DNA from 3 places in the Sporomusa termitida genome. Region 2 is predicted to be linked to each of the others. Evidence: riboswitches for the same ligand, from Rfam matches in the RefSeq annotation. Region 2 holds a riboswitch; each other region holds the start of a gene.

Evidence for each region. Region 2 has a riboswitch for thiamine pyrophosphate ahead of thiT (energy-coupled thiamine transporter ThiT). Riboswitches for the same ligand answer to the same signal wherever they lie in the genome.
Region 1: another riboswitch for thiamine pyrophosphate. It lies ahead of thiC (phosphomethylpyrimidine synthase ThiC); the one in region 2 lies ahead of thiT (energy-coupled thiamine transporter ThiT).
Region 3: another riboswitch for thiamine pyrophosphate. It lies ahead of thiS (sulfur carrier protein ThiS); the one in region 2 lies ahead of thiT (energy-coupled thiamine transporter ThiT).

Annotation. Positions count from the first base shown of each region.
Region 1 covers NZ_CP036259.1:1,031,045-1,036,786, reverse strand. Annotated here, with positions in the region: gene SPTER_RS04640 (pyruvate carboxylase) at 1-3,258, shown strand, start outside; TPP riboswitch at 3,302-3,400, shown strand; gene thiC (phosphomethylpyrimidine synthase ThiC) at 3,468-4,769, shown strand; gene SPTER_RS04630 (hypothetical protein) at 4,771-5,409, shown strand; gene SPTER_RS04625 (carbonic anhydrase) at 5,512-5,742, shown strand, end outside.
Region 2 covers NZ_CP036259.1:1,229,891-1,235,632, reverse strand. Annotated here, with positions in the region: gene SPTER_RS05530 (hypothetical protein) at 127-363, shown strand; gene SPTER_RS05525 (thiamine diphosphokinase) at 702-1,421, shown strand; TPP riboswitch at 1,492-1,595, shown strand; gene thiT (energy-coupled thiamine transporter ThiT) at 1,761-2,321, shown strand; gene fliB (flagellin lysine-N-methylase) at 2,775-3,884, opposite strand; gene SPTER_RS25250 (group II intron maturase-specific domain-containing protein) at 4,089-4,340, opposite strand; partial or broken gene SPTER_RS25245 (reverse transcriptase domain-containing protein) at 4,482-5,058, opposite strand.
Region 3 covers NZ_CP036259.1:2,377,064-2,382,805, reverse strand. Annotated here, with positions in the region: tRNA gene SPTER_RS11110 (tRNA-Asn) at 1-71, shown strand, start outside; tRNA gene SPTER_RS11105 (tRNA-Ile) at 206-280, shown strand; tRNA gene SPTER_RS11100 (tRNA-Glu) at 306-380, shown strand; tRNA gene SPTER_RS11095 (tRNA-Val) at 542-617, shown strand; gene SPTER_RS11090 (tRNA (adenine(22)-N(1))-methyltransferase) at 694-1,383, shown strand; gene SPTER_RS11085 (Nif3-like dinuclear metal center hexameric protein) at 1,374-2,495, shown strand; TPP riboswitch at 2,576-2,686, shown strand; gene thiS (sulfur carrier protein ThiS) at 2,758-2,958, shown strand; gene SPTER_RS11075 (thiazole synthase) at 2,964-3,749, shown strand; gene thiH (2-iminoacetate synthase ThiH) at 3,782-4,882, shown strand; gene thiE (thiamine phosphate synthase) at 4,935-5,582, shown strand; RNA gene rnpB (RNase P RNA component class A) at 5,644-5,742, shown strand, end outside.

The DNA.
Region 1 (5,742 bases), 200 kb from region 2:
GATATCGAAAGCATCCTGCGTGTTGCCCGAAACCGCGGTGTAGACGCCATTCACCCCGGCTACGGTTTTTTAGCGGAAAACATTAATCTGGCCAAACGCTGTAAAGAAGAAGGCATCCTCTTTATTGGCCCGGACATAGAACACTTAGCCATGTTTGGCGATAAAATAAATGCCCGGGCCCAGGCAGTGGCCGCAGGCCTGCCGGTAATCCCCGGCAGCAACGGCCCGGTAAACAGTATCGAAGAAGTCCGGGACTTTGCCCGGCAATATGGCTATCCCTTTATCATTAAGGCAATTTTAGGCGGCGGCGGCCGCGGAATGAGGATTGTCCGGACGGCCGCGGCGCTTGAAGAATCCTATATGCGCGCCAAATCGGAAGCCAAAGCCTCGTTTGGCGATGATCAGATTTACCTTGAGCGCCTGCTGGAGTTTCCCAAGCATATTGAGGTTCAGATCCTGGGGGACCGGCACGGCAATATCATTCATCTCTATGAGCGGGACTGTTCCGTGCAACGGCGCCATCAGAAAGTTATTGAGATCGCTCCCAGCATCTCCCTCGCCGACGAACTGCGCCATGCTATCTGCAATGCGGCCGTCAAGCTGATGAAAGCAGTTAATTATGTCAGTGCCGGCACGGTTGAGTTTTTGGTTACACCGGACGAGCAATTTTATTTTATCGAGGTTAATCCCCGTATCCAGGTAGAACACACGATTACCGAAATGATCACCGGCATTGACATCGTTCAGTCTCAGCTGTATATTGCCGACGGGGCCCGTTTGAGCGACGAGAATATCGGCATTCCCAGCCAGGCTTCCATAACCTGCAACGGCCATGCCATTCAGTGCCGGGTAACGACAGAAGATCCGGCGAACCAGTTTATGCCCGACACCGGCAAAATAACAGCCTACCGCAGCGGCGGCGGCTTTGGGGTACGCCTGGATGCCGGCAATGCCTATGCCGGCTCCGTTATCACCCCGTATTACGATTCACTGCTGGTCAAGGTCTCCACCTCGGGTCTCACCCATAAAAGCGCAATCGCGAAAATGAAGCGCTGCCTGCATGAGTTCCGCATCCGCGGCATCAAATCCAACATCCCTTTTCTCTATAATGTAGTCAATCATCCTGACTTTCTGAGCGGTCATTATTACACCACCTTTATCGATACCACCCCTGAACTCTTTGTCTTTCCTATCCCGCAGGACCGAGGGACTAAGCTGCTTAAGTACCTGGCCGAAACAACAGTTAACGGCTTTGAGGGACTGCCTAAGCGTGCCAAGCCTGGGTTCCCGCCGCTGAGACTGCCACTAACGCCCCCGGGCCCGCTGCCTGATGGCACCAAACAAATTCTGGATCAGCGCGGACCAGATGGGCTAATGGCCTGGGTTAGAGAACAAAAAGAGGTATTATTAACCGACACCACCCTGCGTGACGCCCACCAGTCGCTGCTTGCCACCCGGATGCGTACCTATGACATGCTGAAGGTTATTTCACCTACCGCCCATATGCTGCCAAATCTTTTTTCGCTGGAAATGTGGGGGGGAGCCACCTTTGATGTTGCCTACAGGTTTCTCAAGGAAGATCCCTGGCAGCGTCTGGCGGAGCTGAGAAAACGCACGCCTAATATTTTATTGCAAATGCTGCTGCGCGGCTCAAACGCGGTGGGTTATACCAGTTACCCCGACAATGTCATTCGCGCTTTTGTGGCTCACGCCGCCGAAGCCGGCATCGACGTATTCCGGATTTTTGACAGCCTCAACTGGCTGGCCGGTATGACGGCTTCCATTGACGCCGTGCGGCAGTCCGGCAAAGTGGCCGAAGTGGCGATCTGCTATGCCGGCGATATCCTGGACCCGGCCCGGACTAAATACGATTTAAACTACTATGTAAATATGGCCAAAGATATTGAAAAGGCCGGCGCGCATATGCTGTGCATCAAAGATATGGCCGGCTTACTAAAACCGGAGGCGGCCTACCGCTTAGTTTCCGCCCTGAAAGATACTGTGGAAATCCCGATTCACCTGCATATGCATGATACCAGCGGCAATGCCATTTATGCCTACGCCCGGGCCATTGACGCCGGCGTAGACATTGTCGACACGGCGGTCTCCTCGTTGTCCGGCATGTCGTCACAGCCAAGCGGCAACAGCCTGTATTACGCTTTACAGGGACATTCGCGGCAGCCTGTTGTCGATATCGGGAGAATGAATGAATTATCCCATTACTGGGAAGATGTCCGCGCCTATTACAAAGATTTTGAAAGCAGCCTCTTCTTTCCCAATCCGGAGGTGTACCAGCACGAAATGCCGGGCGGCCAGTATAGCAACCTGCGGCAGCAGGCCAAATCACTGGGCCTGGAAAGCCAGTGGGATAAGGTTAAAGAGGCCTACCGTCAGGTAAATGATATGTTTGGGGATATTGTGAAAGTAACCCCCTCCTCTAAAATCGTCGGTGACATGGCCTTGTTTATGGTGGAAAACAGCCTGACAGAGGATGCGATTTATGAAACAGGCGACACCCTGGATTTCCCTAACTCGGTTGTGGAATTCTTTTCCGGTCAAATCGGTCAGCCGTACCAGGGTTTCCCCAAAGAGCTGCAGCGCATCATCCTGAAAGGGAAGAAGCCGTTAACCAGGCGTCCTGGTGAATTGCTGGAACCGGCCAACTTTACTGAAATCAGGGATACCCTGGCAGGCACCCTGCAGCGTCCGGTTACCACTGCCGATGTGCTGGCTTATTCCCTGTATCCGAAAGTATTCTCCGACTGGGCCGGCTTTATCAATAGCTATGGGGAAGTAGCCATGCTCGATACACCCACCTTCTTCCACGGTTTAAAACCCAGAGAGGAAATCAGGGTCGATATTGAGGAAGGAAAAACGCTTGTCGTTAAGTTTATCTCGTTTGAGGAACCACTGCCGGACGGCACGCGGGTTGTTAATTTTGAACTCAACGGCTTACCCCGGGAAGTTATTGTCAAGGATAAGAATATTAAAACGGTTGTCATTTCCCGTATTAAAGCGGAAAAAGACAATCCTAATCAGCTTGGTGCCTCCATGACCGGGAAAGCGGTCAAAGTAATGGTCGAAAAAGGCGATCATGTAAAAAAAGGAGATCCCCTGGTCGTTACCGAAGCTATGAAAATGGAAACAACGATCCAGGCTCCTTTTGACGGCATCATCAAAGAACTGTACGTTAAACCGCAGGATCCTGTGGAAACAGGCGACCTGCTGGTCGAGCTGCTGAAAACGGTAAAAGCCTAACCTGCCAGTACTGTCTGATAAGACAGCATGTTCATTGTTACTTAGTTATAGCTAGGGGTGCCCAACGGCTGAGAGGACTAAAACTCCAACCCTCGAACCTGATGTGGTTAGTACCACCGTAGGAAAGCTTTTCAATGTCAAATTAAAGAAGCTTGCCTACCCTCACCTTTGCCTATAGCTAAAATATAATTACAGAGGAAGGGGAAAAGATTATGTACACAACTCAAATGGATGCCGCCAAACGGGGCATCCTCACCGACCAGCTGCGTATTGTAGCCCGGGAGGAACAGCTTGAGCCCGAGCTGCTGCGTGCATTAGTGGCAAGCGGCAGGGTTGTTATCCCTGCAAACCGTCATCATACCAGCCTTCATCCCATGGGCGTCGGCGAAAAACTCCGCACGAAAATCAATGTCAACCTCGGGGTTTCCAAAGACTGTTATGATATTGAGCTTGAATTGCAAAAAGCTCGAAAAGCCATTGAATTGAAGGCCGAAGCCATCATGGACCTAAGCTGTTATGGCAAAACCCGCGAATTCCGGCGCCGGCTGATAGAAACCTCGCCGGTCATGATCGGCACTGTACCGATGTATGACGCTGTCGGCATGCTTGACAAAGATTTAAAAGATATTTCTGTCGATGAATTCTTTTCCGTTGTTGAACGTCATGCTGAAGATGGTGTGGATTTTATGACAATCCACTGTGGTATGAACCTGAAAACAGCCGCACGGGTGAAACAGAACAAACGGCTGACCAATATTGTTTCCCGCGGCGGTTCATTACTGTTTGCCTGGATGGAGCTTAACAACCGGGAGAATCCCTTCTATGAGTATTATGACCGCCTGCTGGATATCTGCGAGCAATATGATGTCACTTTGAGCCTGGGGGACGCCTGCCGGCCCGGTTCCATCCAGGATGCAACCGATGCTGCCCAGATTGAAGAGCTTATTACCCTTGGTGAATTAACCAAGCGCGCCTGGGCCCGGAATGTGCAGGTGATGATTGAAGGCCCCGGGCATATGGCTATTAATGAAATTGCCGCCAATATGCTGTTGGAAAAAAGGCTCTGTCATGGCGCCCCCTTTTATGTTTTGGGTCCGCTGGTCACTGATATTGCTCCCGGTTACGATCATATCACCAGTGCAATTGGCGGCGCAATCGCCGCTGCCAATGGGGCAGACTTCCTTTGCTACGTAACACCGGCCGAGCACCTGCGCCTACCCAATTTGGATGACATGAAAGAAGGGATTATTGCCTCCCGGATAGCTGCTCACGCCGCCGATATCGCTAAAGGAATTCCCGGTGCCCGCACCTGGGATAATCAGATGAGCGCCGCCCGGGCTGATGTAGACTTCCCCCGGATGATTGAACTGGCTATCGACCCGGAAAAAGCCGGCAGATACCGGGCGGAGTCACAACCGGAGTGTGAAGATACCTGTACAATGTGCGGCAAAATGTGCCCCATGAAAAATATGAAAAAAATCCTTAACGGGGAAGACCTGAGCATCGCCTAATATGAATACACATATGACATCTGTTTCAGAACCTGCACTATTGCAGGAATTAATCGATTTCTATCGTTCGAAACTGTTGTTTACATGTGATAAATATACTGTGGACGATGAACGCAGTCAATTTTTCAAAAGAATACTTCAAATACTTACCTGCTGCCGGCCGGGTTCTCATCTGCACGAGCAGAATTTCCGCTGGTTTATCACCTTCATCGTTTTCCAGCCAGCCTTTGACTGTATTGGCCACCTGCTGAACAGCTTACCCCAAGACCAGCCAGGATCACAAGCGGAAACAGAAAACCTGCCTCTCGGCAGGATCTACCGGGGGTTATGGAAGCAGGGTAGACTGACTGACCACACCCGCGCCTTTGACTTGTTAGATACCATGCATACAAGCTTACTCCGCCAGCAAACCAACCTTGCGGAAAGCGGCCATGTTGCCCTGACAGGTTACCGCGGTCAGCATTATATCACCACCTACGGGTACACTGCCGAATTAATTAACCCCATCCTGCTGTTTACAATTTTAAAAGATATCGGCAACTTAGTCCCTCTCCTGCCAGTAAAACCCCAAACTAGTCTTCACCAAGCGCAACAAGCAACTTTTTTTGCCGGATCTGGCCGCAGATCATCTGCGCTGTAGGATCTCTTAGTGGTACCGCTACAAGTAAGCACCTTTTACTTGTAACGGTACCGCTTTTATTATCCGGAACCCAAACTAAAACTATAAGAAGGGGATGTTTTTATGGATGCTTATCAAGCCCTGGAGAAACTAATCGCCGGCAACAAGCGCTATGTAACCGAAAGATATGCCAAGCCTGACATTGGCTATAAAAAACGGCTGGAGCTGACCCAAGGACAGCAGCCCTTTGCCATAATTCTGGGCTGCGCAGATTCACGCATCCCCCCGGAAATCATTTTCGATCAGGGGCTCGGGGATTTGTTTGTTGTCAGGACCGCCGGCCAGGTGGTGGAC
Region 2 (5,742 bases):
AAGCAGCCTTCCGGCAGTATATTCGCTTTGCAACTCGTAATCCTTTATTTGTGCCAATACAATATTGGACAATTTGCCAATAGATCGCTATTAGATTATAATGGTATCAGTATAGGAGGTGCATCCATGTCCAAAAAGAAAAGAATAATTAAATGTGGAACCATTAATCCAAACACTTTAAAGATTGCCGGTAAACCTAATCGGGCCATGACTCCCGCAGTAAAACTGGCGCCTATCTGGGTCGACCGCAAAAACGACTATATGCGTCATAAAGAAAAACAAAAAATCCGCTGTTATTCCGATGATTATGGATACAGCGGATTTTATTTATTTCACCTTCATTGTTTTATACAAACAGGTTGAATGTAATTTGGAACAAACGTTTATAATACTAGCTGCTTGCTGATAATCACAACATACATTTGCGACCAAACGCAGGAATTGGCTGATGACCTGCGGAATCTGTCCCCAAACACGGCCAACCCGGGACAGAGAACCAATATATTGTCCTGTCAAAACTAGGAGGATATTTTTGTCCGGCGCTGTTGCATATAAAAAAGTCCAGCCCTTTACCTTGTCGGTGCCATAGGTACGCGGCAATAGGGGAGTTGTCTTTAAATGCTTATCAGGGCAAAGAGGATAATAAAGCAGAGAGGGTGAAGTAAATAATCTAGAGTATGGGAATTGGGACAGGTGTAAACATGAGCTATAGTGTAATGCTGCCGCAGGCTGAGCTTGTATTTAGGAAACCGCTGCCGGCGGCAATGCTGTTAATGGCGGCAGGCGGCAGACCGCCGGCCGCAGAGTGGTTTCTAAAGATAGCAACAAAGGCTCCTTTATGGTGTATTGACAGCGGTATCCAGATTTGCCGTCAAGCCGGTATAACACCGGCACGGATCATCGGTGACGGCGACAGCGCCAGCCCGGCGGCGTGGACCTGGGGTAAGAGCCTGGGCGTCCCGGTGGAGGTCTATCCTGCCGATAAGGATTATACCGATTTTCAGCTGGCTTTACTTCGAGCCCGGGATATGCACGGTCCGGCCACTGCCGTTGTCACCGGTGTCTGGGGCGGACGGTTTGACCATGCTTTTAGCAACATCCAATCCTTAGCCGGTTGGGAAGCACTTGGCGGCAAAGGTATTGCCGCCGATGAGTCTGAAGTCTTGTTTTTTATCGCAGACCAGGATACAGTAAGAATCAAAGCTGATGCTATGCCTGACATCATATCCCTGATTTCCCTGTCAGACTGCTGCTTAGGGGTTACGATTGACGGTGTGCGCTGGCCTTTGCAAAAAACCGAACTCCAGCGGAATCTGCCCTACGCAATTAGTAACCAGCCACTGGGCGATTGCCAGGAAGTAACGGTAGCGGTGACGGCAGGCTTGTTGGGCATTTATCTACAATGGCAGCATGATAAATAAGAACAAAACTTACAAAACTTATAAATTACTTGTCGGTTAAACAAAATAATGTTATAATGGAATAAAATACCAAATGTGCTAGGGGTGCCTACGGGCTGAGAGATGAAATCAGATTTCATTAACCCTTAACCTGACCTGGGTAATGCCAGCGTAGGGAAGCGACTTGACGCAATAGGAAAGCCGCAGTCCAGCAAAGGCCTGCGGCTTAAAATTATTTTCAAAATGGGGGTACGAGGTATGAAAGGCAACTTGCCGGACAACATAGCAACGATTGCAGCAAGCCCGACTACACTATTGACGTTGGGAGGAGTCATTTTGTTAGTCGTAGCGCTGCTGAGAATGAAGCAGGTAACATTCAACGCCAGGCTGATGTCCCATATCGGGCTGGCGCTGGCTCTGGCCGCCATCCTGCACGCGTTTAAGCTATACCATATGCCGCAGGGAGGCAGCGTAACTCTTGGCAGTATGATCCCGATCCTGCTTATGGCCTTCTTTTACGGGCCTGAGGTTGGGTATCTTACCGGGTTTTTATTTGGCTTGATTAATTTGATCCAGGATCCCTTTATCCTGCACCCGGTCCAGGTGTTGTTTGACTATCCGCTGCCCTTTATGGCTTTAGGGCTGGCAGGATATTTCAAAGGCCGGTATCTGGCGGGAACCGCCGTCGGTATTATAGGCCGGTTTATATTCCATTATATTTCCGGGATCGTGTTTTTTGCCAGTTATGCGCCGCCGACGGTATCGCCATATCTGTATTCCTTCTTATTTAATGCAAGCTATCTAAGTATGGAATGCATTATTTGCGTAATCATCATACGAATGCTGCCTATTGAACGGATTGAAATGACCATTAGGCGGCAGTCACTGGTTAGCGACCATGTTAAAGATACGAAAGTATAACCTGATTCATATATAAACTTCGTACTGTCCCTCGGCCGGAGGGACAGTTTTTATTACACGGACACAGGCTATTGTTTTCGCTTGTTGGCGAAAAATACAATTACCGCGGGAACAAACGCGGGGACAGGGGGGCACTCGTTTCATTTGTCACTTTCGTAAACCAAAGCCTCCACCTGGTTTAATATATAATATCAGGCGGAGGCGCTAGTGGTCTGACTACATTGAAAGCGTAAAAGAATTCGCGGGGATTTTTTGCAAGGCGAGGCGGAGGACGCTAACTGATTCAGTAAGATCTGCTTTAATAAGGCCGGTAGGTGATGGGTCTCTTATTACTTGCGCGGGCCGCGCCTATCGGACACAGGTAAGGTGACGACAACGCAGCAGTGCGGGAAAAGCTGCGCAAACTATCCTTGGTTTTGAGGGAGACGAAGTACTAGTCTGCGTCCGAAAGAATTACAATACTTGTCCTAGCACTACGGCCATTTTGGTAGAAGTAGAAAGGCCGTGCTGTTTGATAATATCAGTTATTTTATTCGAAAACCAATTAATATGGCCAAAGAATGCCGTATCTACATTTTGAATGGCTAATATTATTATTTCTTCATCCAGGGTACGCCTATAAAACGCAGCATAGCCGGCCATAAATAACTGAATTGAAGATAATAGAATCATCAGCATAATATAACCAAAGGCCGAGCCATTAAAAAAATATATGTTAGTAGTCATAAAGTTAACTAAATAGTTCTCTAATATATAGGCATATTGGTCATATTCTCTACCAATAAACGTTTCCTTAGTATTTTTGAATGCCGCCAAGGAAAAAGTTTTATCATCTATAATGGAACGAATTTTCCGTAGGCTATCGATGTATTGTTCGGTATAATCATTATCTGCTTCATATGTTCTACTGATAATAATTTCGTGCAAGATTCCTAAGGAATCCTTTAGACTCGGTTCTGAGAAATTTATAGTTTCGGTATATTCACTCATGCGCAGGGATTCTTCACCGAGAATGAGTAAACGTTTTTTTAATGACAGGCATCTATTTTGCAAGCCGTTTATGGCCCTCGGTAAAAACTCAAAGTATTGTTTTATGCGTTGTATGTCATATTCATCTGTAGAGGAAAGTTCGTAGTGATAAATATTGGGATGTATTAACCCCTTAATCTTCTCGTCACTGAAAGTGATTTTATTTTGGCTGATAATTGTTTTAATGGCTTCACGGCAAACAAAGATTAGCGAAGCTTCAATTCCCCGTGTACTTAAGCCGATGATTCGCGGATAGGTTTTACAGGCGTCAGGCAAATACTCGTAACCATACTGCAAATTTATATCGCATAAATTATTTTTATTTAAAAATGAACATTGATTGCCAGTACATTTCAACTGTCTTACCTGATTTTGGCTTGTAATTATATTGCTTTTAATATCGTCCATGCCCTCGTTGGTTATTTTTTCAAAAGTGACTTCATCCAATTCAAGATAGGAATCCCATACTTTATTTCTATAACAACAGTAGCCGCAGGCACGGCACCTGAAGGCTCTAACATGCGAACCAATCATAGTTCCTCCTCTGTATCTGCGCCCAAACATACACAACCATCCATTGTCATTATAACACAGAGACAGGGACACAGGGGTAAGTAGCCCGGAGGAGTTCCACCCCCAGGCTCTCTCAGAACCGTACTTGAGCCTCTCGACTCATACGGCTCCCATCATCTAATCATTGGAATAATTCCCATTTGCCAGTGGCTAAAAAGACTAGGTTCACACTGCGCTATTTTTTGCCAACCAGTTTTGCGCTTGCTTTGGGCGGCCATTGACTCGCTTGTACTTCTTTGTTACCCATCTAATTAAGCCCTGGTTTAATTTTCGCAGGATTGGATACATCGCAGACCTGTAGAAGCGGCCATAGTAGTTAACCCAGCCTCTAATTACTGGATTTACTACTTTGGCTATATCCGCAAGTTCTTTATCGGTTTTCCGGTGAAGTTTCCACCCGCGTATCGTCTGATGCATGGCTTTGCTTGCTTTCCTGCTGACTGCTGGTAAAAAGTTAAGAAACCGCTCTCCCTCTCTTGTTTGAGCGCTTCTTGGCCGAAAGGTGTATCCTAGAAAATCGAATGTTGTTTCCTGATTATTCCCTGTACGTTTATTGTCTTTGCAATAAATAATCTTCGTCTTATCTGGATGAAGTTCAAGTCCGCATTCTCTGAATCGCTGGTCTAGTTTACCGAGTAGCTTTTCTGCCTCTTCTTTGGTTTTGCAGTGGATTATTCCATCATCTGCATATCTTGCCCATGGATTTTGTGGATTGTTTCGCGCCATCCATTTATCAAATGCATAATGCAAAAATAGGTTCGCTAGTACCGGACTAATTACCCCGCCTTGTGGCGTTCCCGCTTTTCTCACCATTATTTTTCCATCTGCTGTTTTCCAATGGGCTTGCTAACCATCTCCTGATGTACAATATTATCCACTTACAATCCGTATGTCTCGTTACTGCCCGCATGAGTAGCTCATGGTCTATCGCGTCAAATAATGCCTTGATATCATACTCCAATACCCAATCGTATTTCCAACATCTCTGTCTGGTTATCGCTATTGCATCTATAGCCGATTTCCCTGGTCTGTAGCCATACGAATCCTGACAGAAATGTGGTTCTACCATGGGTTCCAAGTATATTTTCACGACCATTTGTGCTATTCTGTCGCTTACACTCGGTATTCCTAGCATTCTTTTCCCGCCACTCTTTTTCGGTATTTCTACCGCTCTGACTGGCGGTGGAAAGTAGCTTCCAGAGGACATTCTGTTCCACAGCTTATACAGGTTATCTGCCAGGTTTTCTTCAAATCCTTCTATGGATTGCCCATCAACACCGGCTGACCCCTTGTTCGCTTTTACCTGTTCGTATGCTTGTTTTACTGCTTCTCGGGGAATTACAAACGATTTTGTTTTGTCCATTAGTTCCTCCCTATTGGTTGACCAATTTTCAAAACCAGATAACATAGCTCCTTCGCTCTGCTTTCATTACAAAAGTTTCCTCACTACTACGAGCTATTCCGCCCCTATACCCCGCATCCGTACTTTCCTCCTTGCGGGGTCTCCGCTTGGAGTTTTCCTTTCTCATCAGGGTCGTAGGTTCCCACGTTCCTAACTAAAGCCTGTACCACATTCACGCCGCCTCTATACCGGTCGCCCTCTGGTCGGTAATCAGGTTTCCTCCAGACTCTTCCCAGGATACCTGTCTGCTCCTGGTTTTGACGACTCCTGCAAGTTTCGATACTTCAACAGCGGTTCATTTTTATTCGTCTCCATTGGCACTTACCTGACAAACTCTCAGTTCGCCTTTTCCGTAACGCTCACTACCATGGCTTTTGTCCACAGCAGCTTACGGTGGTTTGAGTCCTCCACCTGAAT
Region 3 (5,742 bases), 1.1 Mb from region 2:
GATAGCTCAGTTGGTAGAGCAATCGGCTGTTAACCGATCGGTCGTAGGTTCGAGTCCTACTCGAGGAGCCAAAAGCAGAGTGCCAAGTTTTTAGGAGCAATAGCGACGCGGAAACTTGTGCGAATCGCTTAGTTCTGAGCGATAGCGAAGAACCTCCTATATATTAAAACAGGCTTTCTCCGGAAAACCTGTTTTAATATCTCTAGGGCCTATAGCTCAGCGGTAGAGCAGCCGGCTCATAACCGGCTGGTCCCTGGTTCGATCCCAGGTGGGCCCACCAACTTCCCGCATCCCACCTCTCAAATGGCCCGTTGGTCAAGCGGTTAAGACACCGCCCTTTCACGGCGGTAACAAGGGTTCGATTCCCTTACGGGTCACCATAAGCAGTGAACCAGGTTCTCACGAGTCGATAGACGAAATGAGAACCTGTGTGATAAGCAGAGAGCCAGATTTTTAGGAGCGCAGCGACGCGGGAATCTGTGCGAATCGCTTAGTTCTGAGCGTAGCGAAGAACCTCCTTTCTCGATATCAAAATTAACACGGGCGATTAGCTCAGCTGGGAGAGCGCCTGCCTTACAAGCAGGATGTCGGCAGTTCGATCCTGTCATCGCCCACCACAGCAAACCTGCGAAGTTAATTCGCAGGTTTTTTGCTACCTATCAGAATAACAATGATTTACCAGGAGGGCTGTATGTGAAATTAGGTCAGCGCTTACAAACGATTGCCGGCATGGTGCCAGCCGGTGTGACTATGGCCGATATTGGGACAGATCATGCCTATTTGCCCATCTATCTTGTGAAAGAGAAGATTGTGGCCAGGGCAATTGCCGGTGATGTTCATCACGGGCCGTATTTATCAGCCCAAAATGCGGTGGCGGCAGCGCAGCTGGAGCAATATATCTCGGTTCGACTGGGGAACGGCTTGGCGGTTCTTCAGCCGGGGGAGGCCGACGTCGTGGTCATTGCCGGTATGGGCGGAGCCAATATCATTGCAATCCTGCAAGCCTGTCCGGATATAACCAGCCTGGTACAACGCCTTATCTTACAGCCAATGATTGCCGCCGCTCCGGTCCGCCTGTGGCTGCATACCCAGGGCTGGCAGATTGTTGACGAGCAGCTGGTGCAGGAAGAAGGGAAGCTATACCAGATTATCGCGGCCGAACCTGGTGCAGGCCCTCTTGATGATCAGTCCCTTTATGAGATCGGACCACGGCTCTGGCAGTCCAGGCATCCGTTATTGCGGCTGCATATTAATGAACTGATCAGCCAGCGGCGCGCCGTGCTTCTGGCTATGGGCGGGAGTGACGACGCCGTAAAATCTGCTAAATACCGGGAATATACCCGTAAGCTTAACGCGTTGGAGGAAAAGCTGTTATGTCTGTAATTTGCCGTGATATTTTAAAAGAGCTGGAAAAGCTGGCGCCCCGGCATCTGGCTGAACCCTGGGATAATGTCGGGCTGTTGCTTGGTGATCCTGCGCAACCGATACAGAAAATAATAGTAGCCTTAGATGTGGATCAGCCCCTTGTTAATGAGGCTATTACCACCGGCGCTGACCTGATTATCGCTCATCATCCGCTGATCTTCAAAGGCCTTACCCGTATCCGTACAGATTGCCCGCAGGGAAAGCTGCTGGCTGACCTGATTAAAGCCGGCATCGCTGTATATGCCGCACATACTAACCTGGACAGTGCCCGCGGCGGGGTTAATGATGTATTAGCGCAAAAATTAGCCTTAAAAGAAGTCCGGCCGCTAACTAATGTCTATCAGGAGCAATTGTATAAATTAGCTGTGTATGTGCCTGCTACCCATGTTGACCAAGTTCGAAACTCAATCACAGCCGCAGGGGCCGGGCATATCGGCAATTACAGCCACTGCACTTTTCAAACCCCGGGTACAGGGACCTTTTTACCATTAGCTGATGCCCAGCCTTTCCTCGGCCATCAGGGAACACTGGAATTTGTCGACGAAAGCCGCCTGGAAACTGTATTTCCGGCAGCTTTGCGTTCGCAGATCATTACTGCTATGCTGGCAGCTCACCCGTATGAGGAAGTGGCCTATGACGAATATCAGCTGCTAAATAAAGGTGAGACTTATGGCCTGGGGCGGGTGGGCTGCCTGGCTGCACCCATGGGGCTTGAACAATTTATCAGACAGGTAAAAACGGCATTACATATTAATTCTGTCAAAGTGGCCGGCGCTGATGCTGAACAAATGATCTCCAGGGTTGCCGTATGCGGCGGCAGCGGCGCCAGTCTGATTAACCAGGCCGTTAATGCTGGGGCTCACATCCTGGTTACCGGTGATGTAAAATATCATGAGGCCCAGCAGGCCGTCGCAGAAGGTCTGACTATTATCGATGCCGGGCATTTTGCCACCGAACAGCCGGTAGTCGGCTTGGTGGCAGACTATTTAACGCACTGTGCCCAAAAAAACCTTTGGAAGATTACAGTTATTGGCAATAATGCCAATAAAGACGTGTTTACAGTCTGTTAGAGCTGTTTAGCCGGTATTTTGCCCGAGAAAAGGGTTTGACGGTTTGCCTAATTCTGGTATACAATGAATACAGATAAATATTAGTTGGCCGAGGGAGCTCATGTTATGGGCTGAGAGTGAAACTATTAAGTTTCTTACCTCCATTACCTGATCGGGATAATACCTGCGGAGGGAGGTCGTGTGTAATTTGTGTAATTGTGCGCGTCACTACCCGGTAGGGGGAGACGTGCTTTTTTATTATTATGAAGGAGGCGGAGGCCCTGTGAGATTAACGGTAAATGGCAAAGACCTGCAGATGCCGGTCGGTGTTACCATTGCTGAGCTGGTTGGTAAGCAAGGATTTAATCCTGAAGTCATTGTAATTGAGCATAACCAGCAAATAGTTAAAAAGGAAGAATGGCAGGCAACTGTTTTACAACCCGAAGACTGTCTCGAAGTGGTCACTTTTGTAGGAGGAGGCTGAGTGTAATGGCGAAAAACTTGGCGGGAGATATCTTAACTGTCGGTGGCAAAGCATTAACCAGCCGGTTATTTTTAGGAACAGGCAAATTTGCCAATAACCGGCTTATTCCAGAGGTCGTGAGCGCTTCCGGTTCTCAGGTGATAACGGTTGCGGTACGGCGGATTGACCCGGAATATAAAGAAGAAAACATAGTTGACTACATTCCGGACACCTGTATCGTAATGCCGAATACCTCCGGCGCCAGAAATGCGGAAGAGGCTGTCCGCATTGCCCGGTTAGCCAGAGCCGCCGGGTGCGGCAACTGGATTAAAATTGAAGTGATTTCTGATAACCGCTATTTGCTCCCTGACAATATTGAGACAATTAAAGCTACTGAAATTTTAGCGGCCGAAGGTTTTGTTGTACTCCCCTATATGAGTCCTGATTTAATGGCGGCAAAACGCCTGGCGGCAGCGGGGGCCGCCGCTGTTATGCCGCTGGGAGCGCCTATTGGTACGAACCGTGGTCTTAAGACCAAAGAAATGGTAAAAATCCTGATTGAAGAAGTGTCTTTGCCGGTTATTGTTGATGCCGGGATCGGCCGGCCCTCCGAGGCTGCCGAAGCTATGGAAATGGGGGCGGCGGCAGTGCTTGTAAATACGGCGGTGGCAACAGCCTATAATCCGGTTGCCATGGCGGCAGCCTTTGGCCTGGCTGTTGCGGCCGGGCGCAAGGCCTATCTCGCCGGTCCGGGGGCGGTCCAGGGCTATGCCGCCGCTTCGTCGCCCTTGACGGGTTTTCTCCACGAATAACTGCAGCACATGGTGCAAGAAGGAGGTATATTGTGAGTGTTTATGACGAACTGTTAAAATACCGGGATTTAGATTTCGCAGCCGTTTTCGAACAGGTCACTGATGATGATATTCAAAGGGTTATCAGTAAAGACCGGTTAACTGTATTTGATTATCTGACACTACTATCGCCTAAAGCCGAACGGCAGCTTGAGGCTATGGCCCAGCAGGCACACCGTCTTACTGTGCAGCAGTTTGGCCATACGATTTTACTCTATACACCGCTATATCTGGCTAATTACTGTGTTAATCAGTGTGTATACTGCGGTTTTCATGCCCATAACGCGATTGAAAGAAAAAAACTAACCCTGGATCAGGTCCGGGCTGAAGCGGCGGCCATTGCTGCCACCGGTTTAAAGCATATCCTGATTCTTACTGGCGAGTCACGGCACCATTCTTCTGTAGGCTACATTAAAGACTGTGTCCGGATATTAAAAGACTATTTTACCTCTATTAGTATTGAGATATATCCTCTCAGTACCGATGAGTACAGTGAGCTTGCCGCGGCCGGGGTGGACGGCATGACCATTTACCAGGAAACCTATCATGAGGCAAACTATGCCGAATTACATCCTGCCGGACCCAAACGGGACTACCGTTACCGCCTTGATGCCCCGGAGCGGGCCTGCCAGGCCGCTATGCGTGCTGTTAACATCGGGGCGTTGCTGGGCCTTAGTGATTGGCGCCAGGAGGCATTTCTGACAGGGGTACATGCCGATTACCTGCAGCGAAACTACCTCGATGTTGAGATTAGCATGTCGCCGCCGCGGATGCGGCCTCATGTCGGCGGTTTTCCGCCCCGGGTCATTGTCAGTGACAAAAATTTAGTGCAGTATGTTCTGGCGTTCCGGTTGTTTATGCCGCGTGGGGGGATAACACTATCAACACGGGAGAGCGCTGCCTTGCGTAATAATATGCTCAAACTCGGCATTACCAAAATGTCAGCCGGGTCCTGCACCGCCGTGGGCGGGCACTCGGAAGAAGCTGCTGTCGGCCAGTTTGAAATATCTGACGAACGCAGCGTCGCGGAGATGGCAGCTATGCTGTATGCCCGCAATTACCAGCCTGTCTATAAAGACTGGCAACTATGGTGACACAGCGGGGCCTGCGCCTATGGCGGCTGAGTTTTCATCAATAAGGAGGAATATGATGCCAAAACCGGGAATGACTAATTTTTTAACCACAGACATATATGCCTTGACAGCCGAAGAATATTCACTGGGCCGCAGCAATGTTGAAGTGGCACAATTACTCATTAGTGCCGGTATCAAAGTCATCCAATACCGGGAAAAAGATAAAAAGGCCGGATCAATGTATAAAGAGTGTCTGTTAATACGGGAGCTCACGCAGCAAGCCGGTGTTACCTTCATTATTAATGATCATATTGATTTAGCGCTGCTGACCGGAGCTGACGGCGTACACATCGGCCAGGAAGATTTGCCGCCGGCCAGGGTTAGAGAGTTAATTGGCAATGATATGATCCTGGGCTTGTCCACCCATTCCCCGGCGCAGGCTAAAGCGGCAGAGGCACTGGGGTGTGTTGACTATATCGGGGTAGGTCCTGTATTTGCCACCCGTACCAAAAAAGATGTTTGTGAGCCGGTAGGGTTTACCTATCTTGAATATGTCGCCCAAAATCATCAGCTACCCTTTGTCGCGATTGGCGGCATTAAAGAGGGCAATGTTAAAGAGGTCAGGCGGCATGGTGCCGGTATCGTTGCCATTGTTACCGACATTGTCGGCGCTGATGATATCCCGGCCAAGGTACAGGCAATCCGGCAGGCGTGTAGTTAAGTCTAGCAGCATTTGACTTATGTGTTAACTGATGATAAAATTATAGTTCAATATCAGCTTCTGAGTAGGAAAGATGATCGCGGATATCTTGTATATTCGAGGAAAGTCCGAGCTCCGCAGGGCAGGGTGCTGGATAACGTCCAGCGAGGGTGACCTCAGG